Regions from separate parts of the Variovorax sp. LjRoot175 genome, predicted to be linked through region 1. Evidence: riboswitches for the same ligand, from Rfam matches in the RefSeq annotation. Region 1 holds a riboswitch; the other holds the start of a gene.

Region 1 (5,131 bases):
ATACACGCGCACGGCCTCGGTGCCGACCACCTCGTCCTTCAGGATCGCCGGGAACGGGCCCGCGAGGTCCCAGGTCTGGAAGAACGGCCCCCAGTCGATGTACTTCGCGAGCTCGGTCAGGTCGAAGTTCTTGAACACGCGCCGGCCGATGAACTTCGGCACCGGCGGCAGGTAATTCGACCAGGCTATCGGCGTCTTGTTGGCGCGCGCCTTCGCCAGCGGCCACAGCGGCGTCTGCTTCTTGTTGGCGTGCTGGTGGCGGACCTTGTCGTAGTCGGCGTTGATCTCGTCGATGTAGGCCGCCGCCTGGTCGGACAGCAGCGACTGCGCCACGCTCACGCTGCGCGAGGCGTCGGGCACGTAGACCACCGGCCCTTCGTAGTGCGGCGCGATCTTCACCGCCGTGTGCACGCGGCTGGTGGTGGCGCCGCCGATCAGGAGCGGGATCTTCTTGATGCGGAAATGCTCGTCCTTCTGCATCTCGCCGGCGACGTATTGCATCTCCTCGAGGCTGGGCGTGATCAGGCCCGACAGGCCCACGATGTCCGCGCCCTCGACCTTGGCGCGCGCCAGGATCTCGTGGCACGGGACCATCACGCCCATGTTCACCACCTCGAAGTTGTTGCACTGGAGCACGACGGTCACGATGTTCTTGCCGATGTCGTGCACGTCGCCCTTGACGGTGGCGATGATGATCTTGCCCTTGGTGCGCACGTCGCGGCCCGCGGCTTCGTCCTGGCGCTTCTCTTCCTCGATGTAGGGAATGAGGTGGGCCACGGCCGACTTCATCACGCGCGCCGACTTCACCACCTGCGGCAGGAACATCTTGCCCTGGCCGAACAGGTCGCCAACGATGTTCATGCCGTCCATCAGCGGGCCTTCGATCACATGCAGCGGCCGGCCGCCCTTGGCCAGGATCTGCTGGTAGGCCTCTTCGGTGTCCTCGACGATGAAGTCGGTGATGCCGTGCACCATCGCGTGCGAGAGCCGCTGGTTCACGTGCACCGGGTGCTCGGGCGTGCCGCGCCACTCGAGCTTCTTGCTCTCGTCCTTGGCGCCGCTCTTGGCGGTTTCGGCCACTTCGACCAGGCGCTCGCCGGCGTCGGGGCGGCGGTTCAGCACCACGTCTTCCACGCGCTCGCGCAGCTCGGGTTCGAGGTCGTCGTAGACGCCCACCATGCCGGCGTTGACGATGCCCATGTCCATGCCCGCCTTGATCGCGTGGTAGAGGAACACGGTGTGGATCGCTTCGCGCACCGGGTCGTTGCCGCGGAAGCTGAAGCTCACGTTCGAGACGCCGCCCGACACCTTGGCGCCCGGCAGGTTTTCCTTGATCCAGCGCGTGGCGTTGATGAAGTCGACCGCGTAGTTGTTGTGCTCCTCGATGCCGGTGGCGATCGCGAAGATGTTGGGGTCGAAGATGATGTCCTCGGGCGGGAAGCCGATCTCGTCGACCAGGATGCGGTAGGCGCGCTCGCAGATCTCGATCTTGCGTTCGTAGGTGTCTGCCTGACCCTGCTCGTCGAAGGCCATCACGACCGCGGCCGCGCCGTAGCGGCGCAGCAGCGTCGCGTGGTGCTTGAACTGGGCCTCGCCCTCCTTCATGCTGATCGAGTTGACGATGCCCTTGCCCTGGATGCAGCGCAGGCCGGCTTCGATCACCTCCCACTTGGAGCTGTCGATCATGATCGGCACGCGCGCGATGTCGGGCTCGCTGGCGATCAGGTTCAGGAAGCGCACCATCGCGGCCTTGCTGTCGAGCATGGCCTCGTCCATGTTGATGTCGATCACCTGCGCGCCGTTCTCGACCTGCTGGCGCGCGACCGCCAGCGCTTCCTCGAACTGGCCGTTCAGGATCATGCGGGCGAAAGCCTTGGAGCCGGTGACGTTGGTGCGCTCGCCGATGTTGACGAAGAGCGTGCCTCGGCCGATCTGCACCGGCTCGAGGCCGGACAGCTTCATCGGAGGAACCGGGAGAACAGGGACGGAAGACGGATCGGAGGACATGGGCTCACCTGCGGAACGTGGGTCAGGCGAGCGTCGTTGCAAGCCCAAGCCTGACGCGGACGCTTCGGACGGAAGGTACCGCGCTGCAACGCTCCTTGGGAGCCGCGGATTTTACGCCGGCTGGGCCACGCCGGCGGCCGATGCGGGCAGGCCGAACAGCAGGTCGAAGGCCCAGTTGAAGACGAAGGTGTAGACCAGGAAGAACACCACCAGGCCCAGGTCCATCACCAGCGCCTGCCACAGGCTCACCTCCATCCACCAGGCGAAGACCGGCACCAGGAAGGCGACCAGGCCGCCCTCGAAGCCGATCGCGTGGGCGACGCGGCGGCGCAAGCTGCGGCCGCGCACGGCCTGGCGCGACTCCCAGCGCTCGAACAGGGTGTTGAAAGCGAGGTTCCAGAGGATCGCGATGACCGAGGCGATGACGGCCAGCACGCCCGAGTGGCCCATGCCCTGCCCCGACATCAGCGCCAGTCCGGCGCTGGCCGCGACGATGGCGAGACCTTCGTAGAGCGTGATGTAGACGACGCGGCGCTTGAGCCCTTGCATGAAATCTTCCTGTTTGGATTGGCGGTTTGGCCCCTACTTTATGTGCGCTCATCTGATATAAAAAGTCATCTTCTTTCAGAATTATTGAAAGGCCGTTGCCATGAGTTTTTCCAGCGACAACGTGCACGTGTTTCTGGCCGTGCTCGACCACGGCTCCTTCTCGGCCGCCGCGCGGGCGCTCGGCCGCGTGCCCTCGGCGGTGAGCATGGCGATCGCGAACCTCGAGGCCGAGCTGGACCTGCCGCTCTTCGACCGCGGCGGCCGCGAGCCCCAGCCGACGGCCGCGGCGCGTTCGCTGGAGCCGCAGGCGCGGCTGCTCGCCGCGCAGCTCAAGCAGCTGCAGGTGCAGGCGCTGGCGCTGACGCAGGGCCTGGAGAACCGGCTCACGCTCGCGATCGCGCCCGAGCTGCTGGCCGCGCCGTGGAGCGCGCCGCTGGCCGCGCTGGCGCGGGAATACCCGCTGCTGGAAGTCGAGGTGCTGGCGGCGCCGCAAGCCGATGCGCTGGCGCTGCTGCACAGCGGCCGCGCGCAGTTGGCGCTGGTCTTCGAGCGGCCCAGCCTCGACGGCCGCGAGGGCTTTCAGGAAGTGGCCAGCGACACCATGGTGGCCGTGATGGCGCCCGACCATCCGGTGCTGGCCGCGGCCGGCGGCCGGCTGCGCGAGGAGCACCTGACGACCACGCGCCAGATCGTGGTGGCCGGGCGCGATCTCGCGACCAGCGACCCGCGCTTCGTCTTTGCGCGCCATGTCTGGCGCACCGACAACGCCTTGGCCGCGCTGAGCCTGATCACGGCCGGTCTCGGTTGGGGTTGGCTGCCGCGCAATTTCGCGCGGCCGCACGTGGCGGCCGGCGCGCTGGTGGAGATTCCGTTCGAGAACCTGTCGAACGGGCTCGACCTGTGGGTCGACGTGGTGTGGTCGCGCGAGCGCCCGCTGGGCCTGGGCGCGCAGCGCTTCGTCGCGCTGATCGCGCGCAAGAAGAAGCCCTAGAGCGCTACAGGCCGCCGCCTGGCCTGCTGTCCCCCGGCGTCGTGCCGGGCGGCGCGCGGTTGATCCGGTCCAGTTGCCTTTGCCGCGCCTCGGCGCCGGGCAGGGCAGCCGGCGGACGAACGCCCGGCTGGCCCGGATTCATGGCCGGCGGACGTCCCGGATGCACGTCCGGTGGACGACCCGGATGGACGTCCGGCGGTCGGCCCGGATGGACGTCCGGCGGTCGGCCCGGATGCACGTTCGGCGTGCCGGCGTGCTCCGGCGGTCGGAAACCGCGGTCGGGACGCGGCGGCCGGACACCGTGATCCGGCGGTGGATGCTGCCCTGGCGAAGGCCGCCAGCCCGGCTGCGGCTGCGGACGGAAGCCCGGTCCCGGATGCGCGTAGCCGGGGTCGCGCCACGGATTGGGCCGCCAGTCCGGCCGCGGCGCCGGCACCGGGCGCCAGCCGGCGACGGGCGGCGGCGGATGGTGGCCGCCCCACCAGCGCCGCTCGCCGTACCAGGGGCGGTCGCGGTAGTGGTTGCTCCAGTAGTTGCCGATCGTGAAGCCGACGATCGGCACGCCGATGATGGCGCCGTAGGTGGCCAAGGGCACGCGCCGGTCATCATCGTAGGCGTAGTCGATGTTGGCGGCATAGACCCAGCCGCGCAGCCCGTCGGGCAGCACCACGTCGCACCATGCATAGCCGCTGGTGCAGCCGAGCACCTCGAAGGGCTGGCCATGGCCGAGTCGCGCCACCAGCGGGTAGTCGCCCGAGGGGCCGGCACGCAGATTGACCGTGCCGCGGGCGAAGGCCTCCTGCGCCGCCGCGGCGACCGGCAGAACCAGGGCGATGGTGCCGATGCCGATCCATCGCTGGACGAGCTTGTTCATGGAATGTTCCTTTGCGCTCAGGCTACGCGCGCTCGACATGTTGTCAATCAGCCACGGCCTACCCTCAGCAACGGCCAGCCGCGCAAAGACGTGCACCGCCAGGGTGCTTCTTTACCTCAGGCCGCTTCGGGATACGCGGCCGCGCGATGCAGCGTGCGCCCCGCAAGCGGCGCCACCGAGCGCCCGATGGCGGCGATGTGGTCGGGCGTGGTGCCACAGCAGCCGCCGACGATGTTGACCAGCCCCTCGGCCGCAAACTCGTGCAGCAGGCGCGAGGTGACCTCGGGCGTTTCGTCGAAGCCGGTTTCGCTCATCGGATTGGGCAGGCCGGCATTGGGGTAGCAGCTGATGAAGGTGTCGTCGGCCACGCGCGCCAGTTCCTGGATGTAGGGCCGCATCAGCGCCGCGCCCAGCGCGCAGTTGAGGCCGATGGCCAGCGGCCGCGCATGGCGCACGCTGTGCCAGAAGGCGGTCACGGTCTGGCCGCTCAGGATGCGGCCGGAGGCATCGGTCACGGTGCCGCTGATGACGAGCGGCAGGCGCTCGCCGCTGGTCTCGAAGTACTCGTCGATCGCGAACAGCGCGGCCTTGGCGTTGAGGGTGTCGAAGATGGTCTCGACCAGCAGCACGTCGGCGCCGCCTTCGACCAGCGCCTCGACCTGCTCGTAATAGGACGCGCGCAGCTCCTCGAAGCTCACGTTGCGCGCGCC
Region 2 (5,131 bases), 680 kb from region 1:
GCTCAGTGGGAGCATCAACCGGCCGTTTGAAGTGCAAGCCCCGCATGCTCGCGCAGCGGATGGAAATGGATCCTCGGGAAGCGCTCCTGCGCCAGCCGCACGTCGTAGGGTGAGGTGCAGAGGTAAGCCAGCGTGTTCGCTGCGTCGAGTGCCATGCGCGCCGGGTAGGCGTCGGTGAAGGCTCGCAGCTCGGCCGGCGTGTCGGCCGTGATCCAGCGCGCGCCGGTGTACTGGCAGCCTTCCAGCCGCACGTCGGCGTCGTATTCGGTCTTCAGGCGATGCTGCACCACCTCGAACTGCAGCTGCCCCACGGCGCCCAGCAGCATCGGCCCGCCGACCTCCGGCCGGAACACCTGGATCGCGCCTTCCTCGCCGAGCTGGGCCAGGCCCTGCTGCAGCTGCTTGGTGCGCAGCGGGTTCTTGAGAATCACGGTCATGAAGAGCTCGGGCGCGAAGAAGGGCAGGCCGGTGAACTGCAGCGAGGCGCCGTCGGTGATGGTGTCGCCCAACTGCACGCCCCCGTGGGTGGTGAAGCCGACGATGTCGCCCGCATAGGCCTCTTCCACCGCCTCGCGGCGCTGGCTCATGAAGGTCACGACGCTGGTGGGGCGCAGCTCCTTCGCGGTGCGCTGCACCTTGAGCTTCATGCCCGGCGTGTACTTGCCCGAGGCCATGCGCACGAAGGCGATGCGGTCGCGGTGATTGGCGTCCATGTTGGCCTGCACCTTGAAAACGACGCCGGCGAAGTCCTTGTCTTCTGGCTGGATCTCCTTGACCACCGGCTGCCGGTTGACCAGCGTGGTGCTGGTGCGCGGCTGCGGCGGCGGCGCGAGGTCGACCAGCGCGTCGAGCACTTCCATCACGCCGAAGTTGTTGACGCCGGAGCCGAAGAACACCGGCGTCTGCTTGCCGGCGAGGAAGGCCTCGCGGTCCCAGGTGGGCGAGGCGCCGGTGGCGAGCTCCATGCTCTCCATGGCGGTGTCGAACTCGTGACCGAAGCGCTTCTGCAGCGCTTCGCGCTCGGCCAGCGGCATGGCTTCGAAGTCCTGCGGCAGCCGTTCGCTGCCCGACTCGAACACCGTCATCGCCTGCGTGCGCAGGTTCACGATGCCGCCGAAGCTCTTGCCCTGGCCCACCGGCCAGGTCATCGGCACGCAGGGCATGCCGAGTTCGCGCTCGATCTCGTCGAGCAGCTCCAGCGGCTCGCGCACCTCGCGGTCCATCTTGTTGACGAAGGTGATGATGGGCGTGTCGCGCTGGCGGCAGACCTCGATCAGGCGGCGCGTCTGCGCTTCGACGCCGTTGGCCGCGTCGATCACCATCAGGGCCGAGTCGACCGCGGTCAGCACGCGGTAGGTGTCTTCGGAGAAGTCCTTGTGGCCCGGCGTATCGAGCAGGTTGATCACGTGCTCGCGGTAGAGCATCTGCATCACCGAGCTGGCCACCGAGATGCCGCGCTGCTTCTCGATCTCCATCCAGTCGGAGGTGGCGTGGCGCGAGGCCTTGCGCGCCTTCACCGAACCGGCGATCTGGATCGCGCCGGAGAACAGCAGCAGCTTCTCGGTCAGCGTGGTCTTGCCGGCGTCGGGGTGGGAAATGATCGCGAAGGTGCGGCGGCGGCGGGTTTCGGAGGCGAAGGTCATGGGGGTGAACGCGGAGCGCGCTCACGGGCGCGGGCTGCTGGCGGCAAAGCCCGCAATTTTAACGAGCCGTCACATCGGCGGCGTGAAGCCATTGCGCCCGACCAGCATGCGCAGCGCGGTGGGCTTGCCTTCCTTCACCTGCGCGGTGATCACCACCTTGGCGCCCGGCACCACCAGGGCCGCCTGGTCCGCATTGCCCGGCTTGAAGGTCACGACCGGCGTGCCGCGCGGCACGATGACGGTCTGCTCGCCGTCCTTGTACTTGAGCAGCAGCTTGTGGCCGCCCGGCGCTGAGGACGGCGCCGCTTCGAGCTGCGCCACGGTGGCGTTGGTCATCGTGCTCTGGGGCATCAGGTCCCAGGGGCGAAAGCCTTCGCCGGTCCCGCGCGCGGCCTCCGGAAACACAAGCACTTCCACGGCGCGCTGCGTGCCGTCGGGTTGCGGCACGGCGCCGGCGCCGACGAAGCTGCCCGGCTTGATGTCGGCCAGCGTGAGCGGAATGACTTCTGAGACGTTCATGTCGGCAGGGCGCGCCATCGTGACGGTTTCGCCGCTGCGGTCCTTCACGGTCAGCGAATTCGCATCGGCACGCGCGATGACGCCGCGCACGCGCACGGTTTCCTGCGCCGCCGCCGCGGCGGACAAGGCAATCACGAACGATGCAGCAAAGAGCTTGACTTTGAACATGATGATGGGGCCGCGAGGGCGGCGGTTGAGGGGCGTTGCAGTCTAGGCCGATCCGCAAATCGCCGCTGGCGACGGAAAAGCGGCACGCGCTAAAATGCCGCTTCCGAGGAGCGTTGCAGCGCCGCCAGGCGTGAGGCTCGGACCCCTTCGCAACCACGCTCACCCGCTGTTCTCGCGGTGAGTCTCGTCCCCCGAACACAGCGGCATCATTCAAACTTGTTTTGGAGTCCACATGAGCGCCGTTCTCAAGTCCACCGCCGACCAGGCCATCGCCGATATCTCCCTTGCCGCCTGGGGCCGCAAGGAAATCCGCATCGCGGAAACCGAAATGCCCGGCCTGATGGCCATCCGCGAAGAATTCGCCAAGAGCCAGCCCCTGAAGGGCGCACGCATCACCGGCTCACTGCACATGACGATCCAGACCGCAGTGCTGATCGAAACCCTGCAGGCGCTGGGCGCCACCGTGCGCTGGGCCTCGTGCAACATCTTCTCGACGCAAGACCATGCCGCCGCCGCCATCGCGGCCACCAACACGCCGGTGTTCGCGATCAAGGGCGAGTCGCTCGAAGATTACTGGGACTACACCCACCGCATCTTCGACTTCGGTCCCAAGGGCTCGGCCGGCGAAGGCCCGAACATGATTCTTGACGACGGCGGCGACGCCACGCTCTTGATGCACCTGGGCCAGAAGGCCGAGAAGGACCAGAGCGTGCTGGCCAACCCGACCAGCGACGAGGAGCGCATCCTCTACGCGGCGATCAAGGCCAAGCTGGCCGTCGACGCGACCTGGTACACGCGCAAGTCGGCCGAGATCATCGGCGTAACCGAAGAGACCACCACCGGCGTGCACCGCCTGAACGAGATGAGCGCCAAGGGCACGCTGCTGTTCCGCGCCATCAACGTGAACGACTCGGTGACCAAGAGCAAGTTCGACAACCTCTACGGCTGCCGCGAATCGCTGGTGGACGGCATCAAGCGCGCCACCGACGTGATGATCGCCGGCAAGGTCGCCTGCGTGGCCGGTTACGGCGACGTGGGCAAGGGCTCGGCCCAGGCCCTGCGCGCGCTGAGCGCCCAGGTGTGGGTGACCGAGATCGACCCGATCAACGCGCTGCAGGCCGCGATGGAAGGCTACAAGGTCGTCACCATGGAGTACGCCGCCGACAAGGCCGACATCTTCGTGACCACCACCGGCAACCGCGACGTGATCCGCCACGAGCACATGGCCGCGATGAAGGACCAGGCGATCGTCTGCAACATCGGCCACTTCGACAACGAGATCGCCGTCGCCTCGCTCGAGAAGTACGAGTGGGAAGAGATCAAGCCGCAGGTCGACCACATCACCTTCCCGGACGGCAAGAAGATCATTCTGCTGGCCAAGGGTCGCCTCGTGAACCTGGGCTGCGGCACGGGCCATCCGAGCTTCGTGATGTCCTCGTCCTTCGCCAACCAGACCATCGCCCAGATCGAGCTCTTCACCAAGCCCGATGCCTACCAGGCCGGCAAGGTCTACGTGCTGCCCAAGCACCTCGACGAGAAGGTGGCGCGCCTGCACCTGAAGAAGGTCGGCGCGATGCTGACCGAGCTGACCGACGAACAGGCCGCCTACATCGGCGTGAACAAGAACGGCCCTTACAAGCCGGACACCTACCGCTATTGAGCGGAGCGCGTGCGCGCCGATCAGTTGCTCGTCGAACGCGGCCTGGCCGCCTCGCGCTCGCAGGCCGTGCGGCTGATCGCGGGCGGCCTGCGCTGGCGCGACGGCACGACCTGGCGCGTGGTCGGCAAGAACCGCGACGAGGTGCCGGAGACGGCCGAACTCGAGCTCGTCGATGCGGCCGAGGCGCGCTACGTCTCGCGCGGCGGGCTCAAGCTCGAAGGCGCGCTCGCTGCGAGCGGCATCGACGTGCAGGGCAAGCGCTGCCTCGACGTCGGCCAGTCGACCGGCGGCTTCACCGACTGCCTGCTGCAGCGCGGCGCCGCGCATGTGGTGGGCGTGGACGTGGGCCATGGCCAGCTGCATGCACGGATACGCGAGGATGCGCGCGTGACCGCCGTCGAAGGCGTCAATGCGCGCACGCTCGACGCGTCCGCCTGGGCCGATGCTTCGCCCGACTACACGCATTTCGATCTGATCGTCGGCGATCTCTCGTTCATCTCGCTCACGCTGGTGCTGCCCGCGCTGAAACCGTTTCTCACACCGGCCGGTGAACTTCTGATGCTGGTCAAGCCTCAATTCGAGTTGCAGCCGGGACAGGTCGGCAAGGGCGGCATCGTGCGCGATGCGGCGCTTTTTGCAGTGGTCGAACAGCGCCTGCGCACGGCGTGCGCGGAGCTCGGCCTGCGCGTTGCAGCGTGGTTCGACAGCCCGATCACGGGCGGCGACGGCAACCGCGAATTCTTCATCCATGCCGTTCGTGCGAACGGCGAACCAGGAGCCGGCCGTGCGCCTTCCGTTGAGCTTTGAATTCTTTCCGCCGAAGACGCCCGAAGGCGCGGCCAAGCTGCGCACCGTGCGCCAGCAGCTCTACGTGCGGCAGCCCGAGTTCTGCTCGGTGACCTACGGCGCCGGCGGCTCGACGCACGAGGGCACCTTCGGCACGGTGCGCGAGATCCTCGGCGAAGGTGTCGATGCCGCCTGCCATTTCTCCTGCATCGGCGCCACCCGCAGCACGGTGCGCGAGCAGCTGGCGGAGCTCAAGGCCATGGGCGTCAAGCGCCTGGTCGCGCTGCGCGGCGACCTGCCGAGCGGCTACGGCATGGGCGGCGAGTTCCACTATGCGAGCGATCTCGTCGCCTTC

Evidence for each region. A riboswitch is a leader RNA that binds a small molecule or an ion and turns the genes downstream of it on or off. The one in region 1 is predicted to bind S-adenosylhomocysteine.
Region 2: linked by a shared signal. The riboswitch ahead of ahcY (adenosylhomocysteinase) and the one ahead of metH (methionine synthase) in region 1 are both predicted to bind S-adenosylhomocysteine.

Annotation. Positions count from the first base shown of each region.
Region 1 is NZ_CAXURY020000001.1:273,591-278,721, reverse strand. It holds gene metH (methionine synthase) at 1-2,007, opposite strand, end outside; S-adenosyl-L-homocysteine riboswitch at 2,029-2,108, opposite strand; gene ACSQ89_RS01445 (PACE efflux transporter) at 2,119-2,556, opposite strand; gene ACSQ89_RS01440 (LysR family transcriptional regulator) at 2,657-3,547, shown strand; gene ACSQ89_RS01435 (SH3 domain-containing protein) at 3,552-4,421, opposite strand; gene ACSQ89_RS01430 (homocysteine S-methyltransferase family protein) at 4,538-5,131, opposite strand, start outside.
Region 2 is NZ_CAXURY020000001.1:951,076-956,206, forward strand. It holds gene ACSQ89_RS04730 (HAD-IIB family hydrolase) at 1-15, opposite strand, end outside; gene ACSQ89_RS04735 (peptide chain release factor 3) at 15-1,643, opposite strand; gene ACSQ89_RS04740 (hypothetical protein) at 1,713-2,330, opposite strand; S-adenosyl-L-homocysteine riboswitch at 2,431-2,498, shown strand; gene ahcY (adenosylhomocysteinase) at 2,563-3,990, shown strand; gene ACSQ89_RS04750 (TlyA family RNA methyltransferase) at 4,000-4,797, shown strand; gene metF (methylenetetrahydrofolate reductase [NAD(P)H]) at 4,775-5,131, shown strand, end outside.